DNA from 2 places in the Tardiphaga sp. vice154 genome. Region 2 is predicted to be linked to the other one. Evidence: predicted binding sites of a transcription regulator. Region 2 holds the regulator's gene; the other holds the start of a gene.
What was found. Region 2 encodes PhoB, which activates phosphate uptake and scavenging genes when phosphate is short. Its sites were predicted from a motif close to TGTCATNNANCTGTCAT; they were not measured.

Region 1: the regulator PhoB is predicted to act here: its motif matches at 2,846-2,862, upstream of FIU28_RS02320 (alkaline phosphatase).

What each region holds. Positions count from the first base shown of each region.
Region 1 covers NZ_CP041399.1:501,737-510,100, forward strand. The annotation lists gene FIU28_RS27260 (OmpA family protein) at 1-789, shown strand, start outside; gene FIU28_RS02320 (alkaline phosphatase) at 1,038-2,792, opposite strand; gene argG (argininosuccinate synthase) at 3,060-4,397, opposite strand; gene FIU28_RS02330 (phosphatase PAP2 family protein) at 4,470-5,267, opposite strand; gene FIU28_RS02335 (hypothetical protein) at 5,383-5,850, opposite strand; gene rlmN (23S rRNA (adenine(2503)-C(2))-methyltransferase RlmN) at 5,852-7,108, opposite strand; gene FIU28_RS02345 (invasion associated locus B family protein) at 7,300-7,884, opposite strand; gene FIU28_RS02350 (NADPH:quinone oxidoreductase family protein) at 8,117-8,364, shown strand, end outside.
Region 2 covers NZ_CP041399.1:1,220,584-1,228,947, forward strand. The annotation lists gene pstA (phosphate ABC transporter permease PstA) at 1-73, shown strand, start outside; gene pstB (phosphate ABC transporter ATP-binding protein PstB) at 70-894, shown strand; gene phoU (phosphate signaling complex protein PhoU) at 920-1,630, shown strand; gene phoB (phosphate regulon transcriptional regulator PhoB) at 1,647-2,363, shown strand; gene FIU28_RS05735 (cytosine permease) at 2,520-3,932, opposite strand; gene FIU28_RS05740 (MarR family winged helix-turn-helix transcriptional regulator) at 4,131-4,640, opposite strand; gene FIU28_RS05745 (amidohydrolase/deacetylase family metallohydrolase) at 4,776-6,053, shown strand; gene FIU28_RS05750 (xanthine dehydrogenase family protein molybdopterin-binding subunit) at 6,084-8,364, shown strand, end outside.

The sequences.
Region 1 (8,364 bases), 720 kb from region 2:
TACGGCGCGCGTGACATCCGCACCCAGCAGGTCGGCGACGAGAGCCGCACCATCGTCGTGCGTCCCGACGGGTCCGAGATCATCACCGTGGTCGGCCGCGACGGCCAGCTGCTGCGCCGGGTACGTCGCGATCGTGGCGGTCGCGAGATCATCATCATCGACAACTCGTTCCGCGGTCCGCGCGGTGCCGGCGGTTTCTACGTCGATCTGCCGCCGCCCGTGATCCGGATTCCGCAGAACCGCTACATCGTCGACTACGATCAGGCCTCGCCCGAATTGGTCTACGACACCTTGCTGGCGCCGCCGGTGGAGCGCATCGAGCGCCGCTATTCGCTCGATGAAATCCGCTACAGCCAGACGGTGCGCCAGCGCATGCCGTCAATCGATCTCGACACCATTAACTTCGATCTAGGCTCGTGGGAAATCCCGCCGGACCAGGCCTCGAAGCTGCAGATCATCGCGGATGGCCTCAACAAGGCGATCTCGCGCAATCCGAAGCTGGTGTTTCTGATCGAAGGCCATACCGACGCGGTCGGCTCGGACATCGATAATTTGTCGTTGTCGGATCGCCGCGCCGAATCGGCGGCGCAATTGCTTACCCAGCAATTCCAGGTGCCGGCGGAGAACCTGACGTCGCAGGGTTATGGCGAGCAGTATCTGAAGATCCCGACCGATGCCGCAGAGCGTCAAAACCGCCGCGTCACCATCCGCAACATCACGCCGCTGCTGAACGGCGGATCGGCCGCGCTGCCGCCGCCGCCCCCGGGCACCGCCCCGCCGCGACGCTGAGGGTAGCTACACAAATGCAAGTGGCCGGGAGCAATCCCGGCCACTTTTTTTGATAGTTCTCTCCGCTGTCGTCCCGGCCAAGCGAGCTTTTGCGAGCGCGAGCCGGGACCCATAAACGCTGTCCGCGTGATGTGCTGTGGCAGTAGTCCCGGGTTGGCTATGAGCTCGGAGTCAATGTATCCCGGATCTGCGTTCGCCAAGGCTCACTTGTCCGGGATGACATCGGAGAGTATCGCGTGCGTGAGCGGCTATTTCTTCTCCGCCAGCCCCAGCGCATCGGCGATCACGCGAAACACTTCCGTGTTGTCCATCGACCCGTGCACGCGGTCGCTGCCCGGTCCCGTCGCGGTGAGGATCACGTCTTCGCCGGAATGTACGCTGGCATTCATCATTGCCGGCAGATTGCCGAGCCTCAACACCGCGCCGGGCACGTCCTTGTATTTGGCGTTGGCCTTGAACGTGGCCGGCTCGTCGCCCTTCTGCGTGGGCTCGTTGGGGTTGTCGAGCTTCGGCCGCAGCGTCTCGTAATGATCGGGAATGCTGGCGGAGAAAATCGCCAGCCGGCGGCTGACATCGACGCGCGACGGATAGCCCTCGGCATCCGGCTTCGGATAGTTCGGGAAGCCGGCCTTCTCATAGACGCCAACCCGTTCGCGCAGCGGCGTGTTCGGCAGCGTCTCCATGTCGTCATTGACGGTGCCGACCAGGCTGTTGGGATGGTTGTGATCGGCCAGCACCAGGATCAGCGTGTCCTCGCCGCGCGCTTTGGCCCAGTCCTTGGCTAGCTTCACGGCATTGTCGAGCATGATCGTGTCATACACGGCGCGCTCCATGTCGAGCGCATGGGCGTATTTGTCGATCATGCCGGATTCCACCATCAGGAAGAAGCCGTTGTCATTGCGCGACAGCACGTTGAGCGCGCTTTGTAGCTGCACGGTCAGATCGGGCTGATCCGGCGATTTCTTCACGCCGCCGCCCTTGAGAAATTTGCGATCGAGTACCCCGTCCATATTGCCGGGCGCGAACAGTCCGAGCAGTTTCCGCGTCTCGGGCTTCGCGGCCTGCGCGTCGAGCTCGGTCGCTGTGGCGGCATAGGCGTAGCCGGAGTCGCGGAATTTCGCGATGTAGTCGACGTCGTCCTTGCGCTTCGAGATCGCCTCGGCCTGCGGCAGGAAGTTAGCGGCGCCGCCGCCCAGCAGCACGTCGGGTTTGGCGGCAAAAAACTGCTCGACGATCTGGTCATAGGCGGCGCGGCGCCTCGTATGCGCGACCATCGCCGCCGGCGTAGCGTCCTCGATCTCGGTATTGGTGACGATGCCGATCGCCATGTCGCGCTGCCGTCGGATCAAGCTGGTGATGGTCTCGACGCGCGGATCGTCGAACGGATTACTGGTGCGGTCGGCATAGACGCCCATCGCATTGACCGCGGTCTTGTGCCCGGTGGCATAGGCGCTGGCGGCATTGGCGGAGTCGGTGATGATCGAATCCGAACCGGCGGTGGCGACGAATGCCATGTAGGGCATGTCGTCGATCGCCAGTCTGCCGAGGCTCTTGCCTTCGGAAATGCCCTTCGACAGCAATCGTGCGCCGACACGGTGCGCCGGCGACATTCCGTCGCCGATGAACAGGATGACGTTCTTCGCCTTGCGCGGGCCGGTGTCAAAGACGTTCCACGAGACCGCGCGGCTGGTGCTGCCGTCGCTGACCTCGATCGTGTAGGCGCCGGGCTTTGTAAGCGCGACCTGGCGCAGCAACAGCGCGGACTGGTCCTTGCCGTCCTCGCGCGCGATATAGGTCGCGGGCTTGCCGAAGGCGCTCGCGTGGTCGGCGCCGTTGACGGTGACCTTGATATTGGTGGGATCAACAAGGCCGGGAAACTCGACCTTGAAATCGAAGGTGGCGCCGGCGAGGATGTCGGCGCGGTCGATCGGATAAATGGCTTGCGCAAATGCCGGCGCGCTGGAAAGGGCCAGCGCGAGTGCGATGGTGACCGAATTTTTCATGATGAGTGCCCCGGCGCCCGTCACGGGCAGGTGGCATCCAATACGACGACAGGATGACGCGTCAATGACGGTCGGGCATCCCGGCAATCCTATTCTCGCGGCGAGCATGCCGATTCCCGGGCCCCGCAGCTGTCATTGCGAGGAGCGCTTGCGACGAAGCAATCCAGTCTTCACTCGTGGCTTACTGGATTGCCGCGTCGCTTCGCTAAGGGGAAAGCCAAAGGCTTTCCCTGACCTCGCAATGACGACTGATAACTCGTCGATCGCTTAGCCCTTGTCGTTCTCCAGCTTCGGAATGTTCGAGCCCGCGCCGGCGCTCAGCAGGCCGGCGTTCGCGTAGAGGTCCAGCTTGGCGCGGGTGTCGGTGATGTCGAGGTTGCGCATGGTGAGCTGGCCGATGCGGTCGGCCGGCGTGAACGGGGCGTCCTCGACCTTTTCCATGCTCAGGCGCTCCGGCGCATAGGTCAGGTTCGGGCTCTCGGTGTTGAGCAGCGAGTAGTCGTTACCGCGACGCAGTTCGAGCGTGACTTCGCCGGTGATGGCACGGGCGACCCAGCGCTGCGCGGTCTCGCGCAGCATCAAGGCCTGCGAATCGAACCAGCGGCCCTGATACAGCAGCCGGCCAAGCTTCATGCCGCTCATGCGGTACTGCTCGATGGTGTCCTCGTTGTGGATGCCGGTGACGAGACGCTCATAGGCGATGTGCAGCAGCGCCATGCCCGGCGCCTCGTAGATGCCGCGGCTCTTGGCTTCGATGATGCGGTTCTCGATCTGGTCGCTCATGCCGAGGCCGTGGCGACCGCCGATCGCATTGGCTTCGAGGAACAGAGCAACGCTGTCGGCGAAGGTCTGGCCGTTCAGCGCCACGGGCTGGCCTTCGACGAACCGTACCACGACGCGCTCAGCCTTGACGGCGCAATCGTCGCGCCAGAACGGCACGCCCATGATCGGCTTGACGATCTGCATGCCGGTGCCGAGATCTTCGAGATCCTTGGCTTCGTGCGTCGCGCCGAGCAGATTGCTGTCGGTCGAATAGGCCTTCTCGGCCGACATCTTGTAGGCGTAGCCATGCGCGGTCATGAACGCCGACATCTCGGCACGGCCGCCGAGTTCGTCGATGAACGCGTCGTCGAGCCAAGGCTTGTAGATTTTTAGTTCCGGATTGGTCAGCAGGCCGTAGCGGTAGAACCGCTCGATGTCGTTGCCCTTGTAGGTCGAGCCGTCGCCCCAGATGTTGACGCCGTCCTCCTTCATCGCCGAGACCAGCATGGTGCCGGTCACCGCGCGGCCAAGCGGCGTGGTGTTGAAATAGGCGATGCCGCCGGTCGAGACGTGGAAGGCGCCGGCCTGGATGGCGGCGATGCCTTCATGGACCAGTTGCGCGCGACAATCGACCAGCCGCGCCTTCTCGGCGCCGAACTCCATCGCCTTGCGCGGGATCTCCTCGTAGTCGGTCTCGTCAGGCTGACCGAGATTGGCGGTATAGGCAAAGACGCGGGCGCCCTTCTGCTTCATCCAGAGCAGCGCGGCTGACGTGTCCAGCCCGCCGGAAAACGCGATGCCGACGTTTTTTCCCTGGGGCAGGCTCTTCAGAATCGTGGTCATCGAACGTCCAATCGGGGCAATTTCGGTTGCATGGGGGCTGTGCTATCAAACTTCCCGCGGACGGGCACCCGTTTAATGGCGGTGGGCCGTATCAGGCTCGGGCGCCGGGCCAACGTCCTGGCCGCTCAACAGTTTCCGGCGCCAGCGATAGCCCGGCCAGGCAAAGCGGGTCAGACGGGCTTCGGCCTCGGCGTCTGTCTTGCGGGTGGCCGGCCAGCGATAGATCCAGCCATGCGCCAGCCAGATCACCAGAAACGTCACCAGCCCGGCAATCGCCACGTCGGTGAAGAAGTGCCCGCCGAACGCCATTCGCAACCCGCTGGTCAGCGACCCGAACACGAAGGCGGCGACATAGGCGACGGGTCGGATCGCCGGCGGCGTCAGCGCGGCGGGCGCAAAGGTCCAGAAGGCGGTGGCGCCCTCGCCGGAGAAGAACGAGCAGTTGCGGCCGCACTGGCCGGTCGGGTCCCACCACGCCTTGAACTGCCAGGGGCCGCTGAATTCGGTGACCATCACCGGCCGTGGCCGTCCCCAATGGGTCTTGAAGGTCAGGTTGGTCAGGATGCCGGCCGCCAGCGTGATGGTGATCAGCAGGAAGGCGATGGTATTGGCGGAGATCAGGAGCTTCCGGTTCGGCCAGATCAGCTTGATGATCAAAGCCGCGATGGACGGTAGCGCGAAGGCCCAGCAGATCCACATCGCCGCATCGCGCGCGAACATCGCCAGCGCGCCTTCCTTGACCGGAAAGGTTTTGCTGGCGGCGTCGTAGAACAAAGCTGCCAGCTTGAGGTCGAGTTCGGGATAGATCCCGAAGGTCAAGCCGATAACGAGGCTAAGGGCCAGCGCGATATAGAGTCCGGTACAGTTCATGGCGCGCGGTTTAGCCGACGGGGGTGGGGATGAAAAGACTGGCGAGCCGCGTCCTTTTCTCCTCTCCAGCGGCGCGCAGCTTCGCTGCGCCGGGGGAGAGGGGAAGGAAGAGGCCTCACGATAGCGGTGGCGCCTGCGGCAAAGCGCGCGGCTGCTTCCATCGTCCGGCATTGCGGCCGGCAATCAGCCAGTAGATCAGCCCCCCGACGATGCCGGCGCCGGTGACCACTTCGAGATGGCGGCGTACGATGCCGTCGAAGCGCATCGCCTCGGTATCGAACGGAACGAGGCCCAGATAACAGGCCAGCCCGACCGCCGCGCCGCCGATCGCATAGGCCAGCACGCCGCGGACGTCGAAGGCCTCGGTAATCGTCACCACCGCGACCGCCGGGATAAGTGCAAAGCCGCTGACGAAGATGAAGCCGAAGCCGAGAATGACGTTGAGCGCCGCGGGATCGATGCCGGCGACGTCGATCGAACTGACTTCCGGAAACAGGATCGCGACCACGACAATGGCGCCGGCGATGAAGCAGGCCAGCAGAAACGCAAAGGCGATGACGAACAGGCGGCCGATCAGGGACATCTTAGTCCGTCATCGCCATTGCGCGCAGCGCCTGGCGTTCCCTAGCGGAGAGTTTTTCGGTCTCCGACTTCAACTGGCCGCAGGCGGCGAGGATGTCGCGGCCGCGCGGGGTGCGGACCGGCGAGGAATAGCCGGCGTTGAAGACGTATTCGGAGAATTTCTCGATCTGGTCCCAGTCCGAACATTCGTAGCGCGTACCGGGCCACGGGTTGAACGGGATCAGATTGATCTTGGCGTGGATGCCCTTCAGCATCTTCACCAGCAGCTTGGCGTCTTCCAGCGAATCGTTGATGCCGCGCAGCATGACGTATTCGAAGGTGATGCGGCGGGCGTTCGACGCGCCGGGATAATCGCGGCAGGCCTGCAGCAACTGCTCCAGCGGATATTTCTTGTTGATAGGCACCAGCTCGTTGCGCAATTCGTCGCGAACCGCATGCAGCGAGATCGCCAGTTGCACGCCGATCTCGTCGCCGGTGCGATAGATGTTCGGCACCACGCCGGAGGTCGACAGCGTGATGCGGCGGCGCGAGATGCCGATGCCTTCATTGTCGGCGACGATCAGCAGCGCGTCGCGCACCGCCTCGAAATTATACAAAGGCTCGCCCATGCCCATCATCACCACATTGGTGACGAGGCGGTTGCCATTGGCGGTATCCCGGTCGGCCCAGTCGTTCAGCCGGTCGCGCGCGACCATGATCTGGCCGACGATCTCGCCGGGCGTCAGATTCCGCACCAGCCGCTGGGTGCCGGTATGGCAGAACGAACAAGTCAGCGTGCAGCCGACCTGGCTGGAAACACACAAAGTGCCGCGGTCGGTTTCGGGGATGTAGACGCACTCGACCTCATGGGCCTTCTCGCCCTGGGTGCCGGAGGGCAGCCGCAGCAGCCACTTCCGGGTGCCGTCATTCGAGATCTGCTCGGCCACCACCTCGGGCCGCGCGACGGTGAAGTGCTTTTCCAGCTCGGCCCGCATGTCCTTGGAGATGCTGGACATTTCCGAGAATTCGCGGGCGCCGCGGAGATACATCCAGTGCCATAGCTGCTGGCTGCGCATCTTGCGCTGGGCGGGTGCGACGCCGATCCGGCCAAGCTCGGCGGCGATTTCTGCGCGCGACAGGCCGATCAGCGACGGCTTGGCCAGCGCCACATAGGTCTCCAGCGCAATCTTCTCCAGCGGCGCGTCCTGCGGCAGGACATGCGCAGGGGCGTCGATGGAACCGGCCTCGGCGGAAACAGGGGTCGCTGAAACAAGATTCATGGCGTCGATCTGTGATGTCGCGGAAAGGTCAGCCTCAAATAGGCTGTCCGGCGCCCCCTGAAAAGGCGCTAAATGCGGCAATATTAACGGCGGTCGGTCTGTAGCCCGGATGGAGCGAAGCGCAATCCGGGATTCAGCGTGTCCGACGTTGGCTGGTCCCGGATTTCGCTACGCTCCATCCGGGCTACGATCTATCTGCGGCAATCCTGCGCCAGGCGGTCGAGCGCCTGGGCCAGGCCCTTCAAGGCGAAGGTGTCGGAGGTCTCGGTGCCCTTGGCGGAGACGCCCTTGACGGTGACGTCGGCACTCTTGCGCAAGGCCTCGACCATGCGCTCTTCCTCGGCCGCATTCTTGATCCACAGCCCGTCGCCCTGGGTGTACATCGCATAGCGCGCGCCGCCGACTTCCAGCGTCGATTCCGAGCCGGGCTTCAAGGGATAGCCGATCATGATCGAGACTTCGTTGGTGACCTTCTCGGCCGGGCGGGTCGAGATGAAGGCATAGGCCGGGTCGCGCGGGCGACCGGCGGGGGTGGTCTTCGACGAGGACGGCTTGGCCAGCGCGAAGCAGACCTTCTTGCCGTTCGGGGTCGCGGTGTACGCCCCCCAGGTGCCGAACTGCCCGATCAGGGTCGGCTCGGCATTGCCGCCCGCGGCGCCCGCGGGGGCGCTCGGCTTGGCGGCTGCGGCGGGTTTCGCCGGCGCGGCCTTGGCGCCTTTGGACGCAGGGGTCTGCGCCTGCGCGAAGCTCGCGCCCGCGCCAAACGCCACACTCATCGATACAACTGTCAGGATTAGCCTGAAGGACATGAAGTCTCGATCCCCTATCATTGTGACTGCAAGATGGCCCGAAAAGATGCCCGAATCCCCGCCGTCACGGCGTTTGACTTAACCGGGAAAGCCCAGCTTGGAAAGCAACCGTACGCGTCGCCGACTGAATCAGATTGTCGCGCGGGCGCAAATCCGGCAAGAAGGATTCAACTGTCTCGATCAGAAGGTCAGAATGTCGATGAAGGCTATTCTCTGCTCGCAATTTTGCGAACCCGACGATCTCGTGCTCGCCGATATCGCGGATCCCGTCGCCGCCGAAGGCCAGGTGGTGATCGCGATCAAATCTGCGGCGCTGAATTTCTTCGACATCCTGATGATCCAGGGCAAGTACCAGATCAAGCCGCCATTCCCGTTCTCGCCGGCCGCCGAAGTGGCGGGCGTGATCGACAGCGTCGGCGACGGTGTCACCGATCTGCGCGTCGGCGA
Region 2 (8,364 bases):
GATCATAACCCTGGCCGTACTTGCCCTTAACATTGGCGCGCGCATTCTCGGCGCCGAGAGGACAGCGAAATGAGTGAACTATCCGTATCTTCCGGCGTATCCTCGGTTTCCCTGCCGCCGCAGGTGGCGATGGGCGAGGAGCGCTCCAAGGTCAGCGTCCGCGACCTGAATTTCTATTACGGCGACCATCACGCGCTGAAGCACATCAACCTGACGCTGGTCGCCAACCGCGTCACCGCCTTCATCGGCCCGTCGGGCTGCGGCAAGTCCACGCTGCTGCGCATCTTCAACCGCATGTACGACCTCTATCCCGGCCAGCGTGCCGAGGGTCAGGTTATGCTCGACAGCCAGAACGTGCTCGATCCGAAGCTGGATCTCAACCTGCTGCGCGCCCGCGTCGGCATGGTGTTCCAGAAGCCGACGCCGTTCCCGATGACCATCTACGAAAACATCGCCTTCGGCGTGCGTCTCTACGAGAAGATCTCGAAGTCGGAGATGGATGGCCGCGTCGAGAAGGCGCTGCGCGGCGGCGCTCTGTGGAACGAGGTCAAGGACAAGCTGAACGCCTCCGGTCTCAGCCTGTCGGGCGGCCAGCAGCAACGCCTGTGCATCGCGCGCACCATTGCGGTCAGGCCCGAGGTGATCCTGTTCGACGAGCCGTGCTCGGCGCTGGATCCGATCTCGACCGCCAAGATCGAGGAATTGATCGACGAGTTGAAGAACGACTACACCATTGCCATCGTCACCCACAACATGCAGCAGGCGGCGCGCGTTTCTGACAGCACCGCCTTCATGTATCTCGGCGAGTTGATCGAATTCGGCCCGACCAACAAGATCTTCACCTCGCCGACAGATCGCCGTACCCAGGATTACATCACCGGCCGGTTCGGCTGACGCGTTGAACGCGGGAGGGATTGATATGGCTTTCGAACACACGACCAAGGCCTTCGACGGCGACCTGCAGGAATTGACCCGGCTGGTCGCTGAAATGGGTGGTCTCGCGGAGCGGCAGATCACCGATTCCGTCGACGCCTTGGTGCGTCGCGACATTCCGCTGGGAATGAAGGTGGCCGCCGCCGACCAGGAAATCGACCAACTGCAGCGCGTCATCGAAGAGCGTGCCGTGCTCACCATTGCCCGGCGTCAGCCGATGGCGGTGGATCTGCGCGAGATCGTTGGCGCGATGCGGGTTGCCACCGATCTGGAGCGGATCGGCGATCTCGCCAAGAACATCGGCAAGCGCGTCAATGCGTTGGACAGCGACTTCCATCCGCTGAAGCTGATCCGCGGCCTCGAACACATGACTGATCTGGTGCGCTCGCAGGTCAAGGCCGTGCTCGATGCCTACGCCGCGCATGATCTGCCGGCGGCGATGGCGGTGTGGAAGGGCGACGAGGAGATCGACGCGATCTGCACCTCGCTGTTCCGCGAACTGCTGACCTACATGATGGAAGATCCGCGCAACATCTCGTTCTGCATCCATCTGATGTTCTGCGCCAAAAACATCGAGCGGATCGGCGATCATGCCACCAACATCGCCGAAACCGTATTCTACATGATTGAGGGCGAAGCGATCCTGGACAAGCGCCCGAAGGGCGATATGACCAATTTCGCCAACGCCCCGGTTTAACGAGAGAGACAAGCCCATGAACGCGCGCATTCTGGTGGTCGAAGACGAAGAAGCGCTGACCACGCTGCTGCGCTACAACCTCGACGCCGAAGGCTACGAGGTCGAGACCGTCGCCCGCGGCGACGACGCCGACACCCGCTTGAAAGAGCGGGTGCCGGATCTGGTGGTGCTGGACTGGATGCTGCCGGGCCTGTCGGGCATCGAATTGTGCCGCCGGCTGCGCGCGCGTCCGGAGACCAAGTCGCTGCCGATCATCATGCTGACGGCGCGCGGCGAGGAAAGCGAACGCGTCCGAGGCCTGGCCACCGGCGCCGACGATTACATCGTCAAGCCGTTCTCGGTGCCGGAGCTGCTGGCCCGCGTGAAGGGCCTGTTGCGCCGTGCCGCGCCGGAGCGGCTGGCGACCGTGCTGTCGTTCGGCGACATAGAGCTCGACCGCGACAAGCGCCGCGTCGTTCGTTCCGGCCGGCCGATCGATCTCGGCCCGACCGAATATCGCCTGCTCGAATTCTTCCTCGAACATCCCGGCCGGGTGTTCAGCCGCGAGCAACTGCTCGACAGCGTGTGGGGCCGCGATATCTATATCGACGAGCGCACCGTCGACGTGCATATCGGCCGTCTGCGCAAGATCCTCAACCCGCGCGGCGAGCAGGATCCGATCCGCACCGTGCGCGGCGCCGGCTACGCGCTGGACGACCGCTTCGCCAGCATCAGCGCCGAACAGGCAAGCTGAGCGAGCAGAGTTCTTAGCGCTCGCTTGCTTGCCATCCCACATCAAATTCTAGCCGCGACCCTCGGTTACCTCTCCCCGGCGGGGAGAGGTAACCGTGCGTCGCGGCTGGGCTAGAGACCGAACGTCGTTTTCGTAAAAAGGTGGTGCGGGAGGTGTTTACTCCGCCGGGCTCGCGATCGCCGGCGCCGTGGCAGCGTACTTGTCCATCGCAAGATAAACACCGCCCGCCACCAGAATCCCGGCCAGCCAGCTCAAATCGGCGCCGCCCAGCAGGTTGATCGAGATCGGTCCCTGCAGCGCCGGCACCAGCCCGTCCTGAAACAGCCATGCGGCGACCAAGCCGACGCCGAAGGCGATCATTCCGCTCCAATTGATATCGCCATAGGCGCTCGTCTGCGGAGACTTGTAGAGTTCGGCGACGTCGATCACGCCCTTCCGCTTCACGAAGAAGTCCGCGAGGATCACGCCGGCATAGGGGCTCATCCACATCAACAGGCTGATCAGCCAGTTGTCGAACGCCTTGGCGAAAGACGGCGCAGAGATGAAGTAGATCGTCACCGCATAGCCGGCGACACCGACGATCAGCGCCAGCGCCGTGCGCGACAGTTTGAGGCCCATGCTCAACGCCGCCAGCGCCGCCGAATAGACGTTGAGGATGTTGCTGGCGATCGGCCCATGCAGAACCATCAAGAGCACCAGCAGCGCGGCAACGCCGCCGAACACCGCGCTGACCATCTTGGCCGGATCGGCATCCAGCGTTACCGACGCGATGGTAGCGCCGAGGACAGCGAGCCACACCGAGGGCACGAACATGCCGATGTAGCTGTACCAGAAGACCTGTCTCGAGGAGATGGTGCGCGGCACGAAGCGCGAATAGTCCGAGGCCCAGGTCACCCACGAGATTCCCCAGCCGACGCCGACGGCGGTCATCAGCAGCGTCAGCATCGCCAGATGCGCGCCGGGCTCCAGCGACGTCTTGAGGCCCCAATTGACGACGCCGGCCTGGCTCCAGGCCAGGATGCTCATCAGCACCATGATCGCCACGGTCGCCGGCACGGTGTACTTCTCGAAGGTACGGATGGCATAGAAGCCATAGATGCCGATCATCACCTGCAGCACCATCACGAGGGTGATGACGAGGAAGTTCGCGGTCCAGGTGTCACTGATGCCGAACTGGGCGAGGATGGCCATCGAGATCTTGGCGGGGAAGTAGGTGTTGACCCCGATCCAGCCCAGCGTCATCAGGAACATCAGCAGGCTCGGCAGATAGGCGCCGCGACGGCCGAAGGCGGCACGGCTCAATACCATCTGGTTGACGCCGGTCTTGTGGCCCATCACCGTGAAGGCGCCGAAGATTGCGCAGCCGATCAGGTTGCCGATCACGATCACGGCGATCGTTTCCAGCAGGCCGAGCTTGAGAATAATGCCGAGCGCGCCGAGCGCCCAGTTCACCGGCGCGATGTTGGCGCCGGCCCAGATCCACATTTGCTGCGGTCCGGTGGAATCCCGGTCGGCGTCGGGAATGGGTTCGATGCTGTGAATGTCGGCCCGCAACTCGGAATTCGTCATGCTCGCCCCCGCTGATGAAAACTACCGGCGAAAGCGATCAGCAAGAACTGTACCAGAGTAGCGCATGCGTCTGATCAGGAAATGAGCGATCGGTTCAACACGCCGAGCGTGCATCGAACTGTGTGCTGTTTGCCAAGCAAGCTGCCCATCTTGTAGCCACGCCTTGCGTCGAATCGGTCCAAGCGAGCGTTGCAGAGTTCAGTGGTCGCTCGTCCCGTCGCTGCCGTCAGTCGCTTGCTCTGCGACTATTCGCTGCATCATCGCGATGAAGACGGCCTGTTCCTTCCTGCTTAGCCGGCCGAGCGTGGCGCGATGGGCGTCGCGCGCCGGCGTTTCCAGGCGGGCGAGCAGGGCGGCGCCCGATGGCGTCAGCCGGCACAGTTGGGCGCGTCGGTCATTGCCGTCGATCGTGCGTTCCACGAGCCCGCGCGCGGCCAGTCGCTTCAGTGCGCCCGTCGTGGTGGTGCGATCCTGAGCAATATCTGCAGCCAAAGTAGTCTGGTCTGCCGCGCCGCGCCCTGCAAGCGCCGACAGCAGGCTGTATTGCAGCGGCGTCACGTCGAAGCTGGCGCAGGCCTGCTGAAACAGCGCGACGTGGATCTGATGCAACCGGCGGATCAGAAATCCGGGCCTTTGTTGCAGCGGCCAGGGGCGGTGCGCGGGTTTGGGCGCAATCCGGTCGCTTGGCGGTTTGGCTGATGGCAACATGCTCTCCTGATCGTTCGGCTTCGCAAACGCAGCATCGGTTTCTTATGGCATGGTCTTTGCTTTTGTAAAATACGAAGTATGCTTCGCATTTGAAGCAGACCTGCAGAGCCTGCCGTTAAGTAAGAGGAGACCGTCATGTCCGTCACCGCCACTTTTGATTTGCTGTTGCGCGGCGGCCGCGTCATCGATCCGGCCTCGGGCATCGACGGCCTGAAGGATGTCGCCATCCGCAATGGCAAGATCGCGGCCGTGCAGTCCGACATCTTGCCGACCAGCGCGAAGGAAGTGGTCGACGTCACCGGCCAGCTGGTGCTGCCGGGCCTGATCGACACCCACGCGCATGTCTATCAATATGTCTCGGGGCGTTTCGGCATGAATCCCGACATGGTGGGCGTGCAATCGGGCGTCACCACGCTGATCGATCAGGGCGGTCCGTCCTGCATGACATTGCCGGGCTTTCGTCACTTCATTGCCGAGCCCGCCAAATCGCGCGTCTATGCCTTCCTGTCGGCCTATCTGGTCGGCGGGCTCGAGGGCCATTTCTATCCCAATCTGTACAGCCCGGACGGCGTCGATATCGACGCCACCGTGAAATCCGCTTTGGCTAATCGCGATCTGGTGCGCGGTATCAAGGCGCATGCCGAAATCGGCGGCTTTGCGCGCTGGGGCATTCGCGTGCTGGAAATGGCGGCGGAAATCGGCAAGCAGACCGAACTGCCGGTCTATGTGCATTTCGGCCAGCTCTGGGGCCTGCCGGAAAGCGGCACCAATGGCGAGGACGTCGACACCATCCTGGAGCGCGTGATCCCTCTGCTCAAGGAAGGCGACGTGCTGGCGCATCCCTTCACGCGGCATCCCGGCGGTTTCGTCAATCGTGAGGGCGAGGTGCATCCGGTGATTAGGGCTGCGATCGATCGCGGCCTCAAGATCGACGTCGGCCACGGCAGCCACTTCTCCTACCGCCTGGCGAAGAAGGCGATCGCCGCCGGCATCGTGCCGAACACGCTCGGCGCCGACATCCATGGCTACAACACCCATGTCCCCGCGCCGGCCGGCACACCGGACGAGCACGAAGACGAGGAGAACCATCCCTTTGCAGGTCAGGCCAAGTTCAGCCTGGTGCAGGCGATGAGCTCGATGATGGCGCTCGGCCTGACGCTGGAGCAGGTGGTGCCGATGGTGACGTCCAATCCGGCGAAGATGATCGGCTTGTCGGACACGGTCGGCTCCTTGAAGGTCGGCGTGGATGCCGACGTCTCGGTGATCACGACCAAGCCGGGCCGCTACATCCTGCGTGACAACGAGAATACCGAAGTGGTGGCGGACGGGCTGATGCAGCCGCTGTTCTGCCTGCGCGCCGGCGTGCGCCATGATGCGGTGGCGTCGATCCTGCCCGAGGCGGTCGCCGCGTAAGCGGTGCCCATGAGAGAGCAGGGTCTACCTATGAGTGATATGCGCAAACCTCTGTCGGATGCGCCTGCCGAAGGGCAGGGCGTCGGCGCGCGCGTGCTGCGCAAGGAAGATGATCGCCTGATGCGCGGCCGCGGACAGTTCGTTGCCGATATTCGCCTTGCTGGATTGCAGGATGTCGCCTTCGTGCGCAGTCCGGTGGCGCATGCCCGGATCCGCGCCATCCATGTGCCGGAGCGCTATCGCGACGTGGTGTTCACCGCAGCGGATCTCGACGGCGTCAAACCGATCCGCGCCATTACAGGACTGCCCGGCTTCAAGATTTCGGAGCAGCCGATCCTCGCCACCGGCAAGATCCGCCAGGTAGGCGAGCTCATCGCCATGTGCGTGGCGCCGACGCGCGCCGAGGCCGAGGATATCGCTGCCTCCGTGACGCTCGATCTCGAGGAACTGCCCGCTGTGCACAACATGTTGCAAGCGCGCGAGCCGGGCTCGCCGCTCGTGCATGAGCATTGGGGCGACAATATCTTTCTCGAAAGCTTTTTCGAGATCGATATCGCAGGCGCGCTGGACGCGCCGATCAAGGTGACGCGCGAGATCTCGACCTCCCGGCAATGCATGTCGCCGCTGGAAGGCCGCGGCGTGGTGGCCACCTTCGATCACCGGCTCGACCAGCTCACGCTCTATACCGGCAGCCAGATGCCGCACATCGTGCGCAACGGCCTGTCGGATACGCTGGGCATCGACCAGGGCCAGATCCGCATCGTCTCGCCGGATGTCGGCGGCGGCTTCGGCCACAAGGGCATTTTGTTGCCCGAGGAAGTCTGCCTGTCGTGGCTGACGATGAAGCGCGGCCATCCGGTGCGCTGGATCGAGGACCGCCGCGAGCATCTGGTGGCGTCGGCCAATTGTCGCGAGCACCACTACAAGATCACCGTCTATGCCGACCGCGACGGCAAGCTGCGCGGCATCGACTGCGAGGCATCCGTCGATTCCGGCGCCTACTCCTCTTATCCGTTTTCGGCCTGCCTGGAGGCGGCGCAGGTGGTCAGCATCCTGCCGGGGCCCTATCTGATGCCGGCCTATCGCTGCCGCACCTATTCGGTGGCCACCAACAAGTGCCCGATCCTGCCGTACCGCGGCGTCGCCCGCACCGGCGTCTGCTTCGCGCTGGAGCTGATGCTCGATCTGGTCGCGGCCGAAGCGGGGCTGGAGCCCGGCGAGGTGCGCCTGCGCAATCTGGTGCAGCCGGAGCAGATGCCGTTCGACAACATCACCAACAAGCATTTCGACAGCGGCGACTATCCGCAAGCGATGAGGCGTGCGCTGAAGATGATCGACGTCGATGCGGTGCGCGCGCGGCAGCGCCGGCATGAGGCCGATGGCCGGCTGATCGGCGTCGGCTTGTCGATCTTCTGCGAGCAGGCCGCGCACGGCACCTCGGTCTATTCCGGCTGGGGCATCCCGATGGTGCCGGGCCACGAACAGGCCACCGCGCGGCTGACGCCGGACGGCGGGCTCGAACTGCGCGTCGGCGTGCATTCGCACGGCCAGGGTATGGAGACCACGCTGTCGCAGGTCGCGCATGAAATGCTCGGCGTCGAGGTCGCCAAGGTGCGCGTGGTCCATGGCGACACCGCGATGACGCCGTATTCGACCGGCACCTGGGGCTCGCGCTCAATGGTGATGGCCGGCGGCGCGGTGGCCACCGCCTGCGCCGAACTCGCCGAGCGCGCCAAAAAGATCGGCGCCAAGCTGCTGCAACTCGACGAGGCCGACGTCGTCCTGACCGATGGCGAGGTCCGCGGCGCCAGCGGCAGCGTGACGCTGAAGGAGATCGCGCACACCTGGTATCGCCGCCCGCAGGATCTGCCGGGCGATGTCGATCCCGCCGGGCTGGAGACCACGTCCGGCTACAAGCCGCAGCGCGATTCCGGCACCTTCAGCTATGCTGCCCATGCGGTGATCGTCGCTGTTGACCCCGATCTCGGCGACGTCGAAATTCTGGACTACGTGATCGTCGAGGACGGCGGCGTGCTGGTCAATCCAATGATCGTTGACGGCCAGATCTTTGGCGGTCTCGCGCAGGGCATCGGCACCGCTCTGTACGAAGAAATGCCGTTCGATGCTGCGGGCCAGCCGCTCGCCACCACGCTCGCCGACTATCTGTTGCCGGGCCCGACCGAAGTGCCCTCGCCGCGGATGGACCATATGGAGACGCCGTCGCCCTACACCAAGTTCGGCGTCAAGGGGATCGGCGAGGGCGGCGCCATCGCACCGCCGGCGGCGATCGGCAATGCGATCAATGACGCGC